2 regions of the Bacillus sp. GM2 genome follow, and region 2 is predicted to be linked to the other one. Evidence: predicted binding sites of a transcription regulator. Region 2 holds the regulator's gene; the other holds the start of a gene.

The links. The regulator Rex, encoded in region 2, represses fermentation and respiration genes when NADH is low (regulators of the CRP and FNR family bind a similar motif). The targets are predictions, from matches to a motif close to TTGTGAAATATTTCACAA.
Region 1: ACVC9U_RS17690 (L-lactate dehydrogenase) is a predicted target of Rex. The motif match lies at 1,809-1,826, and genes of this name have one in related genera.

Annotation. Positions count from the first base shown of each region.
Region 1 covers NZ_JBRKSZ010000008.1:604,393-615,033, forward strand. The annotation lists gene ACVC9U_RS17685 (L-lactate permease) at 1-759, opposite strand, end outside; gene ACVC9U_RS17690 (L-lactate dehydrogenase) at 809-1,768, opposite strand; gene ACVC9U_RS17695 (nitrate/nitrite transporter) at 2,217-3,422, shown strand; gene ACVC9U_RS17700 (MerR family transcriptional regulator) at 3,518-4,258, opposite strand; gene ACVC9U_RS17705 (CPBP family intramembrane glutamic endopeptidase) at 4,342-5,028, shown strand; gene ACVC9U_RS17710 (cytochrome c biogenesis CcdA family protein) at 5,035-5,736, opposite strand; gene ACVC9U_RS17715 (toxic anion resistance protein) at 5,888-6,982, opposite strand; gene ACVC9U_RS17720 (YceG family protein) at 6,999-8,603, opposite strand; gene ACVC9U_RS17725 (helix-turn-helix domain-containing protein) at 8,609-8,830, opposite strand; gene ACVC9U_RS17730 (HpcH/HpaI aldolase/citrate lyase family protein) at 8,963-10,144, opposite strand; gene ACVC9U_RS17735 (TerC family protein) at 10,237-10,641, opposite strand, start outside.
Region 2 covers NZ_JBRKSZ010000008.1:306,836-317,476, forward strand. The annotation lists gene groES (co-chaperone GroES) at 1-25, opposite strand, end outside; gene ACVC9U_RS16315 (CPBP family intramembrane glutamic endopeptidase) at 251-985, shown strand; gene ACVC9U_RS16320 (YdiK family protein) at 985-1,176, shown strand; gene tatC (twin-arginine translocase subunit TatC) at 1,221-1,988, opposite strand; gene ACVC9U_RS16330 (twin-arginine translocase TatA/TatE family subunit) at 2,006-2,179, opposite strand; gene ACVC9U_RS16335 (redox-sensing transcriptional repressor Rex) at 2,218-2,862, opposite strand; gene moaC (cyclic pyranopterin monophosphate synthase MoaC) at 2,866-3,372, opposite strand; gene ACVC9U_RS16345 (ABC-F family ATP-binding cassette domain-containing protein) at 3,519-5,444, shown strand; gene tsaD (tRNA (adenosine(37)-N6)-threonylcarbamoyltransferase complex transferase subunit TsaD) at 5,684-6,709, opposite strand; gene rimI (ribosomal protein S18-alanine N-acetyltransferase) at 6,699-7,157, opposite strand; gene tsaB (tRNA (adenosine(37)-N6)-threonylcarbamoyltransferase complex dimerization subunit type 1 TsaB) at 7,170-7,859, opposite strand; gene tsaE (tRNA (adenosine(37)-N6)-threonylcarbamoyltransferase complex ATPase subunit type 1 TsaE) at 7,840-8,316, opposite strand; gene thiL (thiamine-phosphate kinase) at 8,334-9,308, opposite strand; tRNA gene ACVC9U_RS16375 (tRNA-Asp) at 9,505-9,581, opposite strand; tRNA gene ACVC9U_RS16380 (tRNA-Met) at 9,618-9,694, opposite strand; rRNA gene rrf (5S ribosomal RNA) at 9,707-9,822, opposite strand; rRNA gene ACVC9U_RS16390 (23S ribosomal RNA) at 9,955-10,641, opposite strand, start outside.

The DNA of each region.
Region 1 (10,641 bases), 300 kb from region 2:
AGCGGCCAAAATGTCTGCAAGCTCCGGCCCCAATGCAATCATCGTTAAAGTCTGCACCGCCGTATAGCTTCCGCTTAATACAAGGAGAGCCGGCAGCGTTTCCCTTATTCCTTTAAACCCGTCCAGTATGAAAACGAGCAGGAACGGGACAAAGAAAGTGATGAACGGCAGCATCAAAGCGAGCGTTCTGGAAAGCTCAACCGGTGTCAAGCCTCCCATCTGCGCTCCTGTGATGACCGGAATTCCGATCGCTCCAAAGGCGCCGGATGCCGCATTCGCAATTAAACATAGGGATGCTGCTTTCAAAGGTTTAAAACCAAGCTCGACAAGAAGAACGGCGCTGATCGCAATCGGCACGCCGAAGCCTGCCGCGCCTTCCAAAAAGGCGTTAAAACTGAACCCGATCAGCAATAGCTGAAGCCGCTGGTCAGACGAAATCCCGGCAATGCTCGCTCTGATCACTTTAAACTTTCCGGTTTTGACAGAAATTTTGTAAAGCCATACAGCCATCAGGACAATATATCCGATCGGCCAAAGGCCGTTTGCAATTCCAAGTAAAACGGCGGAGACAGCTTTCGCAGCCGGCATGTGAAAAAAGAACACCGCTACAATAAAGCTGACCGCCAGCGTCAAAAATGACGCGATGATTCCTTTCATCTTCAGCACGGTCAATGCAAGGAGAAAGAAAAGAATCGGCAGAATGGCGGCAAAAGCGCTGATAAACAGATTCCCAAACGGATCGTATATCTGTTGCCACATTTTCATCATCTCGCAATCTTCATGATGTTAGTATCTTCATGATGTTCAGTTACGCCTGCAGTTCAAAATGCGGTTTTAAAATTGCTTTTAACACACCTGCGCTATGCTTGAATTGCTGTTTTTCCTTTTCATTCAGGTCGAGCTCAATAATTTCCCTCGCTCCGCATCGGCCGACAACCGCCGGAACTCCGATATAAACATCATTTTCCCCAAATTCGCCTTCAAGATGTGCGCTCACGGTCAAAATCGCTTCTTCATTGCGGTAAATCGCTTTCGTGATACGCGCGAGGCTCATAGCAACTCCGTAGTATGTCGCACCTTTTTTCTCGATAATGTGGTAAGCGGCGTTTTTGACATTGTCAAACAGTTCATCAAGATCTTCCGCTTTGTATTTCTCATTTCTTTTCAGCAAGTCGCTGACGGGAACTCCGCCGATATTCGCGTGGCTCCACACAGGCAGCTCTGTATCTCCATGTTCACCAATGATGTAGCCGTGCGCATTGTGGGCAGCGACACCGAAATACTCGCTGAGCAAGTAACGGAAGCGGGCTGTATCAAGTGTTGTACCGCTTCCGATAACGCGTTCTTTCGGAAGTCCGCTGAATTTCCAAGTTGCGTAAGTCAAGATGTCGACCGGGTTTGTAGCGACAAGGAAGATGCCGTCAAAACCGCTGGCCATGACTTCTCCGATAATTCCTTTGAAAATTCTCAAGTTTTTTTCGACAAGATCCAGACGGGTTTCACCCGGCTTTTGGTTTGCTCCGGCGCATACGCAGACAATGTCGGCGTCTTTGCAGTCCTCATATGTGCCGTACCATGTTTTCACAGGATGCGGGGCAAATGCTTTACCGTGGTTTAAATCCATGACATCGCCCATTGCTTTGTCTTTATTTAAATCAATGATCACAAGTTCGTCTGTGATACCTTGGTTAATTAACGTAAATGCATAACTGCTTCCAACAAAACCCGCACCGATCAAAACTGTACGGTTGACTTTTTGGTTTCTCATGACTCATCATTCCTTTGCCGTTTGTTTTAAACTAAGTTGTTTGTGAAATTCTTCACATTAATATTGTGCAATACTTCACATACTTTTTCAAGTGATATACATTTTTATTTATGTCTATTTTGTGTCTCCACATATTTCTTCCTTAAATTTGTACATTTTCTGGTAAAAATATTCCTTACAGCTAAAGAAAAATTGGTAAACGTGCTGCAAAAGACTGTTTTATCTGCAAGTGCATCAGGCCCATTCCAATATATCTTTCCCCTTTTCAACAGTCATAACACCTCTAATCTTCAGCAACATTCAATCATCGCCGGGTATAATGCCATCCAAATTAACATTTTAAATATTCAATCTTTTAGTTTGTTAGTAAAGCTGACAAAAATACTGCCAACCCTATTCTATTTTGTCATGATAAATTCTAGAATCTATCGGATGGGGAGTGTTGCAATTGAAATTGGCGGATTTGAGGAAGAGCGGACACGCGCCTTCCTTGTTGTCATCTTTTTTATATTTTGATGTCAGCTTTATGATTTGGGTGTTGCTGGGGGCGCTTGGTGTTTATATTACGGCTGATTTTGATTTATCGCCTTCACAGGTCGGATTGATTGTCGCCATACCTACTTTGGCCGGATCGTTTTTCCGGATTGTGCTCGGCATTTTAACCGACCGTTTCGGACCGAAAAAAACGGCTATTGGCGGAATGCTGGTGACGATGATTCCGCTGATATGGGGGTGGCAGTTCGGTTCATCGGTCGCCGAGCTGTATATCATCGGAATTTTACTCGGTGTGGCAGGCGCAAGCTTTTCCGCATCCCTTCCTATGGCGAGCCGCTGGTATCCGCCGCACTTGCAAGGCCTTGCCATGGGGATCGCCGGAGCGGGAAACAGCGGAACACTGCTCGCTACGCTATTCGGTCCTCGCCTGGCGGAGCAAGTGGGGTGGAACGGCGTCATGGGATTGGCGCTGATTCCTCTGACACTCGTGTTATTCAGCTATTTCCTTATGGCAAAAGAACCTCCGAATCAGCCGGCGCCTAAACCGCTCAAAGACTATTTTGCTGTTTTCAAAGAAAGGGACACTTGGTATTTTTGCCTTCTCTACAGCGTGACATTCGGGGGTTTTGTCGGCTTGTCCAACTTTTTAAGCTACTTTTTTGCATCCCAGTATGCCGTTCCGGCGGTAAGAGCCGGCGAATTTGTCACAATCGTCGTTGCATCGGGAAGCTGCCTCCGCCCTGTCGGCGGTTTGATTGCCGATAAAGTCGGCGGCGTGCGTCTGCTGCAATTCCTCTTTATCGGGGTGGCTCTGTGCATGTTCTCAGTCAGTATGCTCCCGTCTCTTGGCGTTGTCACAGCCGCATTATTTATCGGCATGGGCTGCCTCGGGATGGGGAACGGCGCGATATTCCAGCTTGTACCGCAGCGATTTCAGCAAGAGATCGGGATGGTAACGGGGGTCGTGGGCGCTGCGGGGGGAATTGGCGGATTCTTCCTCCCGAATATTCTCGGAACGCTGAAGCAAATCACGGGTACGTATTCAAGCGGATTCCTCACCTTTACCGTTATCGCATTTTTGGCACTCGGACTGCTTTTGCTTGCTCAGGCCGGATGGAAAAAACAGTGGAAAACCGAGGAGAAATCAATTCGAATATAAAGGAAGCCGCTCGATTCTTTTCGGGCGGTTTTCTATTCGGCAAAGTTTGTTTGATCCTTTGGTTATCCTGCCCGGACCGTGACTCATGTGAAAAGTCACCCTGATCCTCCTGAATGATGAGATGGAGATTCAAGCGCTTTTTCCGCGAATTCCAGTATCCCGCTATCGAGCGGATAAAGCCCGTTTGGCTCTTCAGATTTGCGAACCTCCCAAAATCGATCGGCTAAGTCCTCATGTCCCTTAAATGAATGATCAGACAGGCACATGATATCCTCCGCAATTTGCTTTCCCCATTCAGACTCAGGCGGCACCTCTTCTTTTAAGCACAGCTTAATCCGCTTGATGATGGAGAGCCATTGCTTTGTGATAAAATCGTCATTTTCCGCCTTCGGAAGCCTCTCTGCTAAAATCTCAGCCTCCTCTTCAGAGAACGATTCCTTCCATGGTTTATCCCGGGGCTGCCTGACGAGCTTGAGAAGGTCTTCCCAGCTCAAGCTTCCTTCGATTTGATACATGTTCAGCAAAGTATTTGTATGCTGCAGGCTCTTCGTCAGCTGTTCAATCTCCGAGTTCAGGCGCCTTTTATGCATTTTAATGATATTGATGGTATCCAATTGATACCTTAACGTCTTGATATGCTCCAATGAAAATTGAGCAGATTTCAAGATCAAAATTTTTTCGAGTTCTAACATATCTTCCTTCGAATATTGCCTTCGCCCATTTGACAGTGTCGTGCTCGGTTTTAATAAACCGATTTGATCGTAGTAGCGGAGCGTCCTTACGGATATCCCCATCATCTTCGCCACCCGCCCGGTTGTCAGTTCTTCTTTCACCATATCTCCCTCCCAAAATATCGCTTGAAGATTACGTTACGTCACGATTTAAAATGATTTTATCTTAAAAACAGGAGGGTTTTGTGATGGAATGGAAAAATCCTTGGAACAAAAAGCAGCTGGTCTGCTTGCTTTTAATCGCATTTGCAGCTGTTCCGATTTTCATTGAGTATCTATTAAAAAACGCTTTGGATTTGCTTTTGGGCGAAGGCATGCCTTCAGCCATGTTGATGGGTATTGCAATGGCGGCCGCTTTTATTTTAAGCCTGTACGATATCGCCTTAAAGCCTGACCGCCTGTCCTGGCGGGAAATCGGAATCTCCCGGTTCGCCCCTGCATACTGGATTCAAATAGCGGGATGGACGGTTTTTTTAATTGTGATGACGTCTGCCATTATGGAAATCCTGACTTGGTTCGGCGCAGGCTACGAAAATACAAAAACAAAAACGATTACTGCCGATCTTTCATGGTTAAACATTGCCATGTCTTTCGCTTCTGCCTGCATCGTTTCTCCCATCTATGAAGAAATGTTTTACCGCGGCTTTCTTTACCGCTGGTTCCGGGCTGAATTCGGGGTTGTATGGGCACTTGTTGCAAGCAGCGCTCTCTTTATGATCGCTCACATCCCCACATATAACACCCTGGCCGTTAACTTTGCAACAGGGCTTGTGTTTGCCTGGACATACGAAAAAACACAATCGATTATACCTGCGATGCTCATCCATAGTTTATTTAACGCGATTTTGCTGTTTTTCACAATTTTACTCACATAATATTGTTCAAAAAAGATTCGTCAAATTCGAATACCAGATATTCACCCATATCATGTTGTCCGTATAAAGCAGGATGCCGATGACGATCATCAGCGCGCCGCCGATTTTCATGAGCATATTCGAATATTTCATAAGCGGCCTGATGTTTCCGATAAAAAACGCCATGAGTAAAAAAGGAATGGCAAAACCTAGAGAATATGCGGTGATCATCATGAATGCGCTCCCAAAATCAGGGTTCTGAAAATTTGCATATGCGATCGTTCCGAATATAGGTCCGATGCATGGCGTCCAGCCCGCCGCAAAAATCATTCCGACAAGCATTGAATTCAACAAGCCTATTTTTCCTCTTCTAAACGAAAGGCGCCGCTCCTTCATCATGAAAGCCGGCCGGAAAACGCCGAGGAGGAACAGGCCCATGACGACGACAAATATTCCGCCCAGCATGCGGATCAAGTTATGGTATTGCAAAAACAGCAGGCCAAACGAGCTGGCGGAGAAACCCAATATGTAAAAAATCACAGAAAAACCGGCCAAAAAAGCCGCCGCGTGAATCATCACCGATTGTTTGATGCGCTTTGCATTTCGGTCTTTCAAATCGCTGACCGAAATCCCGGTGATGTAGGAAATAAATGATGGATACAAAGGCAGGCAGCACGGAGAAATAAACGACAGGAAACCGCCGCCGAATGCCAGCCATAAAGCGGTCATACACTTCCATCCCCTTCATGTTTATATAATTTTTACCATGAAATTCTCTTTCTCTAGCATAACATAAAAAACCGCCTATCATGGCGGTGATTTTTTGTATATTTGAAGCCGTCGCCAGCTTATCTGGCGGACGGCTTCTTCACTATCCTTTTTAACCGTTTAAAGCGGCTTTTTTCATATTGTCCTGAAGTTCCAATATGCGTTTTGCCCCTTCTTCGCGCAGGCGTTTGTTCTCATCTTCAATCTGCTTCGTCTCCTGCATGCCTTTGACAATTGTATTCCAAGACTGTTCGATCGTTTCAATATCGATGCTCGGCCTTCCGGACATTCTCGCGATTTCAACGGACTGGCTCGAAATATTTTCCGCGTTCCGCTTCAGCATTTCGTTAGTGCGGCGGTCGAGTTCGCTCATTGAATCGGCGACAAGCTTTTGGCGCTTGGCGGTAACGGCCTGGATGATGCCATTTTTGAAAATCGGAATCGTAATGATGAATGCCGAGTTGATTTTTCCGATCAGCTTTGTGTTTCCGCGCTGGAGCAGGCGGATTTGCGGCGCGGTTTGAATCGCGACCATCCGCGCCATATCGAGATCATACACCCGTTCTTCCAGCGCTTGAATGCCGTTTCGAAGCGTATCAAGCTCCATCTGCGCCATTTGGTTACCGCTGGCCGCTTTCGCTTCATATTCAGGGATGAGCTGCTGCAATTCTTCTATTTTCATCTGGCCGGCTACGACGTATTTCTCCAGCTCCACATAGTAATTGAGGTTGCTTTCATACATTTCATCAAGCGTCACGGTCGATTTTGTCATTTCATCTTTATATTTCGAAATTTCGACGTTGATTTTTTCGATTTCACCGCCGAGCGTTTGATATTTTTTGAATATTTTCTCGATCATGCTGTTGCCGCGCTTAAATAACTTGGAAAGCAGGCCTTTCTGTTCTTCAAAGTCATTCTTGTCAAAGCGGTCCATGATTTTTCCGAGCTGCGTCAACATCGCACCTGAATCTGTCACACTGTTCGTTCTCATCATAGAGAGAATGCGGTCTGAGAACTTGGATATTTCAAGAGCGGGCTCTTTTCCGAATTCTAAAAGCTCCACTTGGTTTTTTACGTCAATTTGCCGAGTCAGAGCTTGCACATCGGGCTCCCGGCGGAGTTTGGCACGGATGTCTTCCGCTTTTTCAATCGTGATCTCTTCCTCTTTGCTGATATTGATGATGCTTGTTTCATTTGGATTTGCCATCAGAGTGGCTCCCTCCTTAAAAGATTTTATTGATGAACTTCCGGACGATTGACGGCTCTTTAAACTCCTGGTTGAAGGACATGTCATCAAGCCAATGGGTATCGAAATGCTGTCCGTCGATATAGCGGTCAATACACTTATAGCCCGGCGGATTATAGATGATGATGTCGATGCCGATTTCATTTAACAAAAGCAAGGCGGCCGCGTCTGAACGGGTGAGTGTTCCCGTCTGTTCAGTGTGATACAAGATCAGCTTCGGCACTGTCTGTGAATAGTCAAATGTCTGAATCATATTCAAAAGCGCTGCCGGAAGCTGTACCGCCTGGGTAAACAAATACAGCTGCACATCGGCTGATTTTTCATTGTTCAAGGCCAGCATCTTCGGGCTTTTGCACAGCCTGGAAACCGCTTGGGCAATGCCGCGCTGCACTCCCTCAGGCAAATGCTTGTAGCGCCATATATTGCTCTCCATCAAACGGTCCGGATCGATCATCCCCGTTTGATCAAGCGCATGGCTGTAATGGAATTGATAATTGGACGTCTCTTCCTTTGTAAATGGGAAGCTCCGGATCGTATGCGACTCCTTATACTCCGTCAGCGTCTGCAGACGGTCCCAGTACTCTTTTTCATTGCTGGAGACGCCCATGACCATCGCGAATAAGTTCGGAATGTTGACCGTTGATTGAGACGCTTGAAAATCGGGTCTGATAAAGGCGCGTTCCTTCGCAATTAAAAACAGTTCATCATACGTGGTCTTCAAAGTCACGGAGACCGGCGTATGCTCCCTGAACTGCCAAGGTTTGTACATGAGCGAATCCTCATTGTGCAGAACTGTATCCAGCTCCTTCGCAGAACGGTACGCCACCGTTGATTTTCGCTGAGGCTTTTCCGTCGGGAACGGCTCTAATGCAGACGTGCCCGGGTATGTGAAGACAAAAGAAAGCTTTTGCTCGGGATCAAGCTGGCGAAATTCGTCTTTTCCCTCCGGATGAAACAGCAGCACATCACATCCAACAAGCATCAAATAGTATAAAAAATACCGTTGGCTTTTTGTGGTGTCCCCATACCAAACCACTTTCGGCATCACATTTTCGCAGTCGGCTTCTTTCAGCCACTTCTCCAAATGATTGCCCATCCATTTGACAAGGTCGAGGAGGACCCGGCGAAAATCCGGATCGTTCAATCCTTTTTCATGAAAGGACTGAAACATCTGCAGCACTTCGATAAGTGCCTTCCTTAAATGGCGGTGCATAGCGGCGTCAGGGTGCTTAGGAATGAGCTGCTCCCCGTCGAGAAAAGCGGCAAACCGATTGACGGAAAGCCCATTTTCTTTCTGATTGACCATATGGATGCGCTGTATGGCCTGAAACCTTTCCGGAGAAATGGTCTTATCAAGCGTCTCGCTTAACACATGCACATCACCGGACTCATACAGCTCATGGAGATATATGTAGTAATCCGTTTCATCGTGCGGCGTTCCGAGAATCCGTCCCGCCAGACGGCTTATCGTCAGATGTCCGTTTTTTTCATACGGGGTTCTCTCCGGCAGCGGCTTCTTGATGATCTGCTTCCATTCATCATCATTGACCAGGGCGTTTTGAATATTAATCTCTTGATTCATAGCGCTCAGCCGTCTCCCCTTTCTTCTGAGTCAGTGTCACTTTTCCGTCCAAATACGGCACACATGCCCGCTCTTGTTACGGCATAGGTTGTCCCGAACTTTCGGATTGTTCCTGCAGGAAAATCATGCGCTCTCTTTCGGAGCGTAGACGAATCAATCCCCCACTCTTCACAAGCCTGCTGGGAACTAAGAATCTCGCTGCTCGTGAGATCGACTATTTTCATCATGGCTGTTCATCCTAAACATTCATTTGTTTTCTCCTGAGAATATTCACAATATATAATGCCGTCTGCGGCTCTTATTTTTGAGACCGGAGTGATGCAAAGGCGCTTTGCCCATTTCTCATCACCCGGCCCGGCCTAACTTCCGAACGATCCAAGATTTGAAAGCGGTTTGGACGCTCTAAGTATGTCTGTATAGCTGCGGTTTTCATGATATACACCGTAGATTTCAGCCTTTAATAATATTTTTTTGGCCCAGCTGAGGTATGGCTTGATTTCGATCATTTTATTTGAAAAAGAGCTTTTCACAACGCCTCGGGTGCCGTCGGCACTTTCGACGATGCTCAGGGCATCCAGATAATCTTCCATTGATATAACGTGCAGGCTTTGGACCGCTTTTATTTGTGACGGATGAATCACGCTCTTGCCGTGAATGCCGTTGGCCAGATCAAGAAGCGTTTCATTGATCAATCCGTCTATATACCGATTGATCTCAAGCGAAGATTCTCCCGCATCAGCCCAATTCGGCCCAAAAGTCTGAACCGTTCGCGAAGCATCTTCAAAATACTCCCAGACAGGCCCCGAAATCACGAATTGCAAGCCGAAATAATTGACGATATCTTTGATGAAATCAGAGATGACCAAAACGTCATAAATCGGCGTTTCCGGTTTTCTTCTTATCCCGTACAGACCGCACAAATCAGTCGCGCCGATCCTGATATTCAGAACGATATCTTGGTAAAAGCCCAGCGTTGATTTTAATTCCTGCAGCGCCTTCGCCCTCGTTTCCATTGCCAGCAGATCGGGTGTCTCAAAGATCGGCATTCCATACAGCACAATGCCGGATTCTTGCGACAGTTTCGTTAAAGTATCAAGATAGTGCTCCGCATTCAGCATCGAAAACTTCGGAAATACGAATCCGGTAAACAAGTGAAGCGCGCGGCCGAGCTTGTTGCCCAATTCGAGCATTTGCTCCGGTTCCCGCACCCGGATAAACATCAGCGGCAGCACATCGCCGCTGATGTTCTGCAGTTTTTGCGCCTGGTAAATCCTGTCGGCCTGACTGACAAGATTGTTTTCAGCCTGGAGAACCTCACAATCGCCGATCGAATCTTCAAGGCAAAAAACGACCGAGCACAGCTCAGGATACTTGTTATTGATCATGACATCTGCTATATCTTTTCGGTTCCCCGGAACATAAAGCGCAGCTCCAAGCGCATGCTCCAGAATGTGCTTCGGAGAGTCTTTTGTAACCGAACCCGGCAGTTTGAAAAAGACATCTTCTTTTTGAGAGGCGGATAAAAAATCAAAGTATTGCATATGGGTCACCTTCTTTGAATAAGAATCATACACCCCTTTGATGTAAAAAAGGGCGGAGCAGATATACTCCCCCCTTTATGTTTTGCAGTTTGTTATTCTTCCTTTGACGCCGCCGTTTGCTCTTTCACAGCTTTTTGCTTGTTCATATAGTGAATGATGAATGTCACGGCAAAAGCGATAATCAGAATGATAAAGAAGACGCTGTGCGGCATTTCAATATGCCATACACTCGCAGCCATTTTCAGTGCGATGATCCCGATTAAAACGAATGCCGTCGCTTCCAGTTCAGGCACTTTGTCAATCAGCGTCAGGAAGAATTTCGCAACGGTTCTCATCATTAAGATGCCGAGCATGCCGCCGATCAGAAGCACCCATACCTTTTCAGATACGGCAAATGCCGCCAGGATGCTGTCCACCGAAAATGCGAGGTCCATGAGTTCTACAGAAATGACAGTCGCCCAAAATACCCCGAAAACGCGTACCATCCAGCTGTCTTT
Region 2 (10,641 bases):
CGCGATCACCTAATGGCTTTAACAATGAAACAACCTCCTCAATATTTTCATATGTAATTTTAGCACTCGCACTCGGTGAGTGCTAACACAATTCTTATAATAAAGAATCTCCCAGGCAATTTCAAGTGATAAGGTCAAATTTTTTTGCGCTTACATTTCTCCGCATGTCCTTATCATCCTATAATTTAAAAAGAGTGTGTTACAATAAACATAGTCTGAATTAGATTTTTAGAAAAGGAGTACATAAAGCTTGAGAAAACAATACTGGTTTATTATATTGGCATACGTTCTCATGCAATTGTCGGCCGCCGTCGGCTTGCCTCTTCTTTACTTTTTGGGAGTGGGCAAAGGACAGCCAAAGGCTGAAGCCCAGCTTACATTGACAGGCGTCTGGTCTGTCATCGCGTTTACCCTCTGTCTCGTTATCGTGCTGCTGATTTTGCGGACGGTGCCGAAGACGACGCTTCGCAACCGGCCGAAAGCATCGGTTGGAGCATCAATCGGATGGGCGGTAGCCGGTGTTTTTCTCGCTTTGTTTTCGCAGTCAATTGCCGCTTCGATCGAAATGTACTTGTTCGGGGTCACCCCGGAATCGGAAAATACGCAGCGGATCATGGAAATCATCACCGCATTGCCGCTGATGGTGTTTGTCTCTTCTGTATTTGGTCCGATTCTTGAAGAAATCATTTTCAGAAAGATCATTTTCGGTGCAATCTATGAGAAAACGAATTTTTTCATTGCCGCTTTGTTCAGTTCGGTGCTCTTCTCGGTCGTCCATTTGGATTTCAGCCATCTGCTCATTTATACAGCAATGGGATTCACATTCGCCTTTTTATATGTCAGAACCAACCGGATTATCGTGCCTATTTTCGCCCATGTCGCCATGAATACGCTCGTCGTCTTACTGCAGACGTTCCGGGAGCCTATTGAAGAATATTTGAAACACGCCGAGAAAATGCAAATGATTATTGGAGGATTTCTATGATGAGAAGCCCTAAATTCTGGGGAGCGATTTATTTATTAACGGGTGTGCTGTTTACATATCTGGCGGCAACCTCGCCCGGAAGCATGTGGTCTTTTTACACGATCCTGCTGATGCTTTTCGCAGCCTATAATATCAGCATTTCCTTTAAAATGTTCGCCCTGGCCGGCAAGATGAAGCGAAAAGATCAATAGCCTTTTTTGTGAAGGAAAAGAGCCATTCTGAAAAAGAATGGCTCTTATTTTGTATGGTCGTTCAAAAACGCTTGATTTTCCTCTTGAATCATTGTTTTTTGCGCCTGCCTGTAGGATATTCTTGAAATCACGATACTGATTTCATAAAGAATGAGCAATGGCACTGAGACCATTAAATGCGACAAAAGCTCAGGCGGTGTAATGAGGGCCGCGATGACGAACAACACAAAATATGCGTATTTTCTGATTTTCGCCAAAAACATCGGCGTCACGAGGCCGAGCCTTGTGATAAACATGATGACCACAGGCATCTGAAACAATAAGCCAAAAGGAAGCGTCAACTGAAGCAGAAACTGAAAATATTCGTGTATTCCGATGACCTGGTTGACATTCAGATCATCTGAGACTCTCGTCATAAAGTCCACGACAAACGGAAATAAAATAAAGTAAGAAAAGGCAATGCCGCCTAAAAAAAGAATAATCGATATCGGAATATAGCTGAGCGTCACTTTTCGTTCCTTTTCATACAGCCCCGGGCTGATGAAAGCCCACAGCTGGTATAAAACAAGCGGCGAAGTCAAGACGGCGCCGATGATGAAAGCGAACTGCACGTACACAAATAAAGGATCGGTCAGCTTGAACGCGTTGAGCGTCAGCAGCTTCGCTTCATCCGTCTGCTGCAGATAGATAATCAGCGGCTTTGCCAATAAAAAGCCTGCCACAACAAATAAAACAAAAAAGAAAAAAGTGATCACAAGCCGTCTGCGTAGTTCTGTGATATGTTCTATCAGCGACATTTCTCTTTCCTTCATAAATATGTCATCCTATCCTACTGATCTTCTTTCTTTTTATCGGAATCGTCGTCAGCCAAACCTTTTGTCGCATTCTTAAACTCCCTCAGCGTGTTTCCCGCTGCTCTTCCCAGCTCGGGAAGTTTTTTCGGGCCGAATATCAGAAGCGCCACCACGACAATTAAAATAAAGCTTCCAGGACCGATTGGCATAAAGCCTGCCCCCTTTCCTTTATTTTTCGTTTTCCGTTTTACTTTTCCTGCATTGAATAATGTTTCATGAAATACACCAGCGACTGAAGTTCAACCGCCAAATCTATATGATGAATGCGAATGTGTTCCGGCACATTCAAGCGGGCCGGCGTGAAATTAAGAATGCCTTTAATGCCAAGCTCCACCAGCCTGTCTGTAATCGACTGTGCGGCTTGAGCCGGTACCGTCAAAATGGCGACGGGGATATCATCCGTCATATGCTCTTCAAGTCTATTCAGATCATAGACGGGAACACCGCCGACCTCGGTTCCGATTTTTTCCTCATTGATGTCAAACGCCATGGCGATTTTTGTATTATTATTTTTGATAAAATTGTAATGGAGAAAGGCTGTCCCCAAATTCCCCACGCCAATGAGCGTTACGTTCGTCATTTCATCCTGATCAAGCGTCTTTCTGAAAAAGGACAGCAAATAATTGACATTGTAGCCGTATCCTTTTTTTCCGAGCGCGCCGAAGTACGAGAAGTCCCTGCGGATGGTCGCAGAATCGACTTTGACGGCATCGCTCAGCTCAGCGGAAGATACACGCTGTTTTCCGGATGCATGAAGGTTTTTTAAAAAACGATAATATAATGGCAACCGTTTCGCTGTCGCTTGCGGAATTTTTGAATGATCCATGTTCATAAACTAATCCTCCATGTCTACATCAGCTTTTTCCCTTTTATAGTCACCGTTTTTCCCGCCTGTCTTTTCGAGAAGAAAGGTCGGTCCTATCACCATTCCCTTATCCGCCGCTTTGCACATGTCATATACGGTCAGCGCACATACGGAGGCCGAAGTTAACGCTTCCATTTCCACACCTGTGCTCCCTTTGGTCTTCACTTTAGATTGAATATGCAGGATGCTCTTCTGTTCTTTCTCCTCCCAGCGAAAGGCGATGTCGACTCCTTTCAGAGCGATCGGATGGCACATCGGGATGATGGCGGATGTCTGTTTTGCGGCCATGATTCCGGCCACTTGCGCCACCGACAATACATCGCCTTTTCCGATTTCCCGGTTTTTGATTTTTTCATGTACTGTTCGATTCATAGACACGCTTGAAACAGCCGCAGCTGTGCGTACTGAAGCTTCCTTTTCGCTTATATCAACCATCTTGGCTCTGCCTTGTTCATTAAAATGTGTAAACTCATTCATGTTCTGAACTCTCCTTATAACGATCATACACTATTTTTTTCATTCTGTCTTTTTCTTTGGCTAAAATCTTCCAGACTTCACTTAATTGTTTGCTGACTGCGCAGTGATAGGCTACACTTAAAATAGCAGACAAGAGGTGAAAGATCATGATGATTTTACAAGTGAACCAACTTTCAAAATCGTTTGGAGCCGATACGATTTTAACGAATATAAAACTCGAAGTCAGATCTCGGGACCGGATTGCGATCGTCGGACGCAACGGCGCCGGAAAATCGACTCTTCTAAAGATTATCGCAGGAAAACTTTCATATGAAAAGGGGGACATCATCAAGCCGAAAGATTTGACGATGGGCTACCTTGACCAGCACTCCGGCCTCGATTCCAAGCTGACGCTCAAAGAGGAATTGCTGTCGGTATTTGATTTTCTGAAAAAAATGGAAAAAGAAATGCGCGCGATCGAGGAAAAGATGGCGCAGGCCGGACCGGACATGCTTGAATCATTGATGAAGACGTATGACAGGCTTCAGCAGGAGTTCAAGGACAAAGGCGGCTACCAATATGAGGCAGAGGTCAGATCCGTCATGCACGGGCTCGGCTTTGCGGGATTTGACGACTCCGTCCGCGTCCAGGACTTAAGCGGAGGTCAAAAAACAAGGCTTGCCCTCGGAAAAATGCTTTTGACAAAACCCGACCTCCTCATTTTGGACGAACCGACAAACCACTTGGATATCGATACCCTGACATGGCTTGAACAATATTTGCAAAATTACAGCGGAGCGATTTTAATCGTTTCCCATGACAGGTACTTTCTTGACAAAGTGGTTACCCAAGTTTACGAGATCAGCCGGTCCCAAAGCAAAAAATATACCGGGAACTACAGCTCTTATCTCCAATTAAAAGCCGAACAGCTGGAAAAGGAAACAAAGCTTTATGAAAAGCAGCAGGACGAAATCGCCAAGCTGCAGGAGTTCGTCGACCGGAATCTGGCTAGAGCTTCGACGACGAAACGGGCGCAGAGCAGACGAAAGCAGCTTGAACGGATGGAGATCATGGACAAACCGCTCGGAGATGAAAAGTCGGCGTCTTTCCGCTTTGAAATTACAAGGCAAAGCGGAAACGATGTACTGCGGGTGGAAGACTTGACAGTAAGCTATCAGGAGCAGCCCCCGCTTCTCCGTTCATTGAACTTTCACATCACCCGCGGGGAAAGCGTTGCACTGGTCGGACCGAACGGAATCGGCAAGTCAACCCTTTTAAAAGCATTGATTCAAAAGCTGCAGCCGGTATCGGGAACAATCGCGACAGGCTCCCATGTCTCAATCGGCTACTATGACCAGGAACAGGCTGAATTGACGTCGTCAAAACGCGTGCTTGACGAGCTTTGGGACGATTATCCGGAAATGAATGAAAAGGATATCCGGACCTGCCTCGGCAACTTCCTGTTTTCGGGAGAAGACGTATTAAAACCTGTACACGCGTTAAGCGGCGGCGAAAAAGCAAGGCTTGCCCTCGCCAAGCTGATGCTCCAAAAAGCGAACTTCCTTATTCTTGATGAGCCGACAAACCATCTCGACCTGGACAGCAAGGAAGTCTTGGAGAACGCTTTGATCGATTACCCGGGAACGATATTATTTGTGTCCCATGACCGCTATTTTATCAACCGGATCGCGACAAAAGTACTGGAGCTTTCCCGCGACAAAGCAGAAGAATATTTAGGCGACTACGATTATTACACAGAAAAAAAAGCGCAGCAGCTTGAACTGAAAGAACTAGAAAAACAGACGGAAGAGCATCAGAAAAACGCTTCCGAAAAACCTGGCGCAAAAAAGAGCTATGAGGAAGAAAAAGAGCTGAAAAGAAAAGAACGCCAGCGGCAGCGAAGGATTGAAGAAATCGAAACAAGAATTACGGACATTGAAGAACAGATCGAAAAAAATGAGGAGCTCCTGTGTGACCCCGTCGTCTTCCAAGACCATGAGAAGGTCCAGGAAATCCACTCTGAAAATGAACGGCTGAATGAGGAGCTTGAACAACTGTTAACAGAATGGGAAACACTCTCTACAAATGAATAAAGGATGAACCGCTCCAAGCCGGAGCGGTTTTTTTGTCCACAATTAAAATCCTTTATTTAAAAGAAAGAAAGCGATTTACCCACAATATCCACAAAAAACATAATATTTATACACATTATTAACAGGTAAAAAAGGTCTGTAAATTAAGGTTTTTAACATTATACACAAGACTGTGGATATATGTTAATAACCTGTTAATAACTATTCCCGGGCAAAAAAACCTCACAGAGCGTGAGGTTTTAATAAGACGTCAGATCTAAGCCAGGCTGACCGTTCATATCATATTTTCCTCTGATTCCTTTTTCAAAAGCAACCGTACCTGCGGCGGCAATCATCGCGGCATTGTCCGTACACAGCGAAAGCGGCGGGATCAAAAGCTCAATCTCCGGATGGCTGCTGAACGTTTTTTCGAGCGCCGCTCTCAGCCCTTTGTTTGCAGCAACTCCTCCGGCAAGCAGCACCTGTTTGACGCCATAAACTTTCGCAGCGCGTTCCGTTTTTGTGACGAGGACATCAATGACGCTTTCCTGAAAGCTGGCTGACAAATCTTCCGGAGCTATCGTTTCACCTTTTTGTGAAGCGTTGTGAAGCGTGTTGATGACTGCAGATTTCAATCCGCTGAAGCTGAAATGATAAGAGCCTTCTTCAAGCCATGCGCGCGGTAGCGGCACATTTGCCTCGCCTTTTTGCGCAAGTTTGTCAATGTGAGGTCCTCCCGGATAAGGAAGCCCCATCGTTCTCGCCACTTTGTCATAGGCTTCGCCTGCCGCATCGTCGAGCGTCTCTCCGATGACTTCAAATGAGCCGTGCTCTTTCATATACACGAGTTCGGTGTGGCCGCCTGAGACGACAAGGGCAATCGCCGGAAATTGAATGTCCTGAACAAGTCTGTTGGCATAGATGTGACCGGCAATGTGATGGACGCCTACGAGCGGTATGCCCCGGGCAAAACTGAGCGCTTTCGCGGCATTCACGCCGATCAATAAAGCGCCGACAAGCCCCGGTCCTTCCGTTACTGCGATGGCATCAATGTCATCAAATGTCATGTCCGCTTGTGCAAAGGCTTCCTCAAGCACGATCGTCATCTGTTCCACGTGATGCCTTGATGCGATCTCGGGAACAACGCCGCCAAACCGTTTATGACTCTCGATTTGCGACGCTACGACATTTGAAATGATATCCGTTCCGTTTTTGACAATCGCGGCGGCCGTCTCATCACAGCTTGTTTCGATTCCTAATACATACAGATCTTTTTTATGATTCATTTAGTCTCACCCACATTAATAATGCATCTTCCCCATTATCGGTATAATAATTTTTACGAATTCCTCCCGGCTCAAAGCCGAGCTTTTTGTATAAGCTTTGTGCAATATGATTCGATACCCTTACCTCTAAAGAAAGCTGAGCCGCCTTTTTCATCCGGCAAAGCTTCATCGCGGCTTTCAAAAGAGCTTCTCCTAAACGGCGGCCCCGATATGCAGGTGAAACGGCAATGTTGGTGATCTGGGCATCATCCATGACGATCCAAATCCCGCAGTAGCCGACAACTTGCTCCTCAACTTCGAGAACGAGGTAATGAGCATACATATTGTGAAAAAGCTCATGATGAAAAGATTCTTTTTTCCACGGAGAAGAAAAAGAGCTTTTTTCAATTTCAAAAACCTGGTCCAAATCTTTTGGATTCATATCGCGTATGACCATTTGCGTGTTCATGGCTTCACCCGTTTACTTTTGTTTTTCAAGCCAGACGGCCTCGGCTTCGGCCAGACGAATATAGTTTGGAACAACGCTGTGCACAGGCTCGGCCTCTTTAAGTTCTCCGATTAAAGCCAATTCTGAAGGTCGTGGAAGCTGCAGGGCAGGGCCAGAAATGACCGCTTGTTCACCGAGAATCTGTTCGATCATCTCCTGATGAATCTCTGTGTCACTTCCTATGAAAAGGACTTGCTGATCCATGGCTTTCAGCTTTTTAAGCCAATCCTCAAGCATAATGTTTTGGTCCTCTTCCAAGCCATGCAGTTTGCCGTCCCTATACTGGTATAGTCCCGTATAAACCTGACCGCGTCTGGCATCAAACAACGGACAAATCAAGCCTTGGAAAAAACGGCCGTTTGCCGCCAGCACTTCAAGGCTTGAAACGGTTTTAATCGGAATATTTAATGACCATGCAAGCGTTTTGGCAATCGTAACACCGATCCGCACGCCTGTATATGAACCCGGACCTTTGGCAACTGCAATTTGGGTCAGGTCATTCGGCTCTAAACCGCACTCTTTAAGGAGTTCGTCGATCGCCGGCATAGCTCTGACTGAATGGTTTTTCTTTAAGTGGGATATATGCTCGGCTATCACTTTTCCGTCTTTAACTAATGCCACGCCGAGCGTTAAATTGGATGTATCAATCGCAAGTATCGTCATGTTTGCTGATCTCCTCGCAAAGATTTTCGTAGCGGCTGCCTTTAGGGGTAAAGGTCAGCTTTCGTTCATCATCGCCAAGCCGCTTAATGACCACCTCTAGGCGCTCTTTCGGAAGCTGCTCCTCAATCAAATGCGCCCATTCCACAAGGCAGACGCCGTCTCCCTCAAAATATTCATCTAATCCGAGATCTTCCGTTTCATCTTCCATTCTGTAAACATCCATATGAAACAGCGGAAGAGAGCCGTCCCGGTATTCTTTGATAATGGTAAAAGTCGGGCTGCTGACAACCCGCTTGATTCCGAGCCCTTCGGCAAATCCTTTTGTAAAAGTCGTTTTGCCTGCTCCAAGGTCGCCCTCCAATGTGATGACATCACCGGGCAGAACATACTTTGCTGCCAGTCTGGCAATGTTTTTTGTCTCTTCAGGCTCTGTCGTTTTCCACTCTAACGTTTTCACTTTACTTGTCACCTGTCTTATTTAAAATGGTTATATCCTTTTTTTTCGAGAAGAACGCGGTCCTGTCCATTATGATAAAACACGTCCGCCTGCCCTTGTTGTGTGACGCGGCCGATTTGATAAACCGGCACATGACGTTCAGAGCATTCCTGACTAAAACGTTCCCATTGATCGTTAGAAATCGTACCGACGAGTTCAAAATCCTCGCCGCCGAAAAGGACCCACTCTTCCCATTTTGTGTTCAGTGTATGTAAATCCGAATGGACCGGAATCATCTCTTTATATATGTCAATGGAAACACGGCTCGCTTCGGCAATTTCATTTAATTCGCTGGCAAGCCCGTCGCTGATATCATTAAGTGCCACATGATGATAGCCTGAACAGAGCAAACCTGCCTCAACCCTCGGCAAAGGCCTCTTGTGCCGCTCTATAAAATATTGAGACTGCTTCTCGTCTTTCATCTCTGCTTGGCCCAATATAAAAGCCAGACCGGCAGCAGATGAGCCAAGTTCTCCCGTCACAAAAACGACATCCCCGGGTTCGGCATGGCTTCTTAAACAAGTTCTGCCCTTTTCAATCTCGCCGATTACTGTTACGGTCAAAACGAGCGGCCCGTTGGCAGATACGGTGTCACCGCCGATTAAGTCCATTTGATATAGTGTCGCCAGTTTATTCATTTCTTCATACATGGCTTCAATATCCACCGCGTGCCAGCCGGAAGGAACAGCAATGGACACAAGATAATACTTGGGGCTGCCTCCCATCGCGGCAATATCACTAATATTCACAGCCAATGCTTTATATCCGATATCGGCAGGCGATGAATGGGATGATAAAAAATGAATACCGTCGACCATCGTATCGACCGCAACAATCTCCTGATAACCGTTCTTTGTATGATAAACAGCGGCATCGTCCCCAATACCGATCTCTATTTCTCGGTGAAAAAGCGAACGGGGCGTAATCCTTTGAATCAATTCAAATTCGTCCATAAGATCATTTGCTCCTTTGCTGTTGCAACCAATCAAAACACTATCATTAGTTTATCGAATTCTCACCAATTATCCAAGAAATAAAGAAACTCGGCAAACATTGTGAAAAACGCCGATGAAGCCAAGTTTTCAGCATAGACCTGAAAGAAGACATAAAAAAAAACGAAAACCTCAAAGATTTCGTTTGTGTACAACATGGCGGTCCGGACGGGACTCGAACCCGCGACCTCCTGCGTGACAGGCAGGCATTCTAACCAACTGAACTACCGGACCACTTTTTATTTATTTTCTTTGTATGGAAATTAGATTTGGTTGCGGGGGCAGGATTTGAACCTGCGACCTTCGGGTTATGAGCCCGACGAGCTACCGAACTGCTCCACCCCGCGATAATATAAACAGCTTGGCGGCGTCCTACTCTCACAGGGGGAATCCCCCAACTACCATCGGCGCTGAAGAGCTTAACTTCCGTGTTCGGCATGGGAACGGGTGTGACCTCTTCGCTATCGCCACCAAACTATTTGCCTTCAGGACGAAGGTACTGGGCGTTCCTCACAGGATGTGAGGGCCTTTAGCCGAGTTTCCTTGCCTTTGGCTTTCTGAGAGCATTCTCTCAAAACTAGATAACGGTCAGACATTCACAAATATTTAGGTTAAGTCCTCGATCGATTAGTATCTGTCAGCTCCATGTGTCGCCACACTTCCACCTCAGACCTATCAACCTGATCATCTTTCAGGGATCTTACTTCCTTGCGGAATGGGAAATCTCATCTTGAGGGGGGCTTCATGCTTAGATGCTTTCAGCACTTATCCCGTCCGCACATAGCTACCCAGCGATGCCCTTGGCAGAACAACTGGTACACCAGCGGTGCGTCCATCCCGGTCCTCTCGTACTAAGGACAGCTCCTCTCAAATTTCCTGCGCCCGCGACGGATAGGGACCGAACTGTCTCACGACGTTCTGAACCCAGCTCGCGTACCGCTTTAATGGGCGAACAGCCCAACCCTTGGGACCGACTACAGCCCCAGGATGCGATGAGCCGACATCGAGGTGCCAAACCTCCCCGTCGATGTGGACTCTTGGGGGAGATAAGCCTGTTATCCCCGGGGTAGCTTTTATCCGTTGAGCGATGGCCCTTCCATGCGGAACCACCGGATCACTAAGCCCGACTTTCGTCCCTGCTCGACTTGTAGGTCTCGCAGTCAAGCTCCCTTGTGCCTTTACACTCTGCGAATGATTTCCAACCATTCTGAGGGAACCTTTGGGCGCCTCCGTTACTTTTTAGGAGGCGACCGCCCCAGTCAAACTGCCCACCTGACACTGTCTCCCTGCCCGA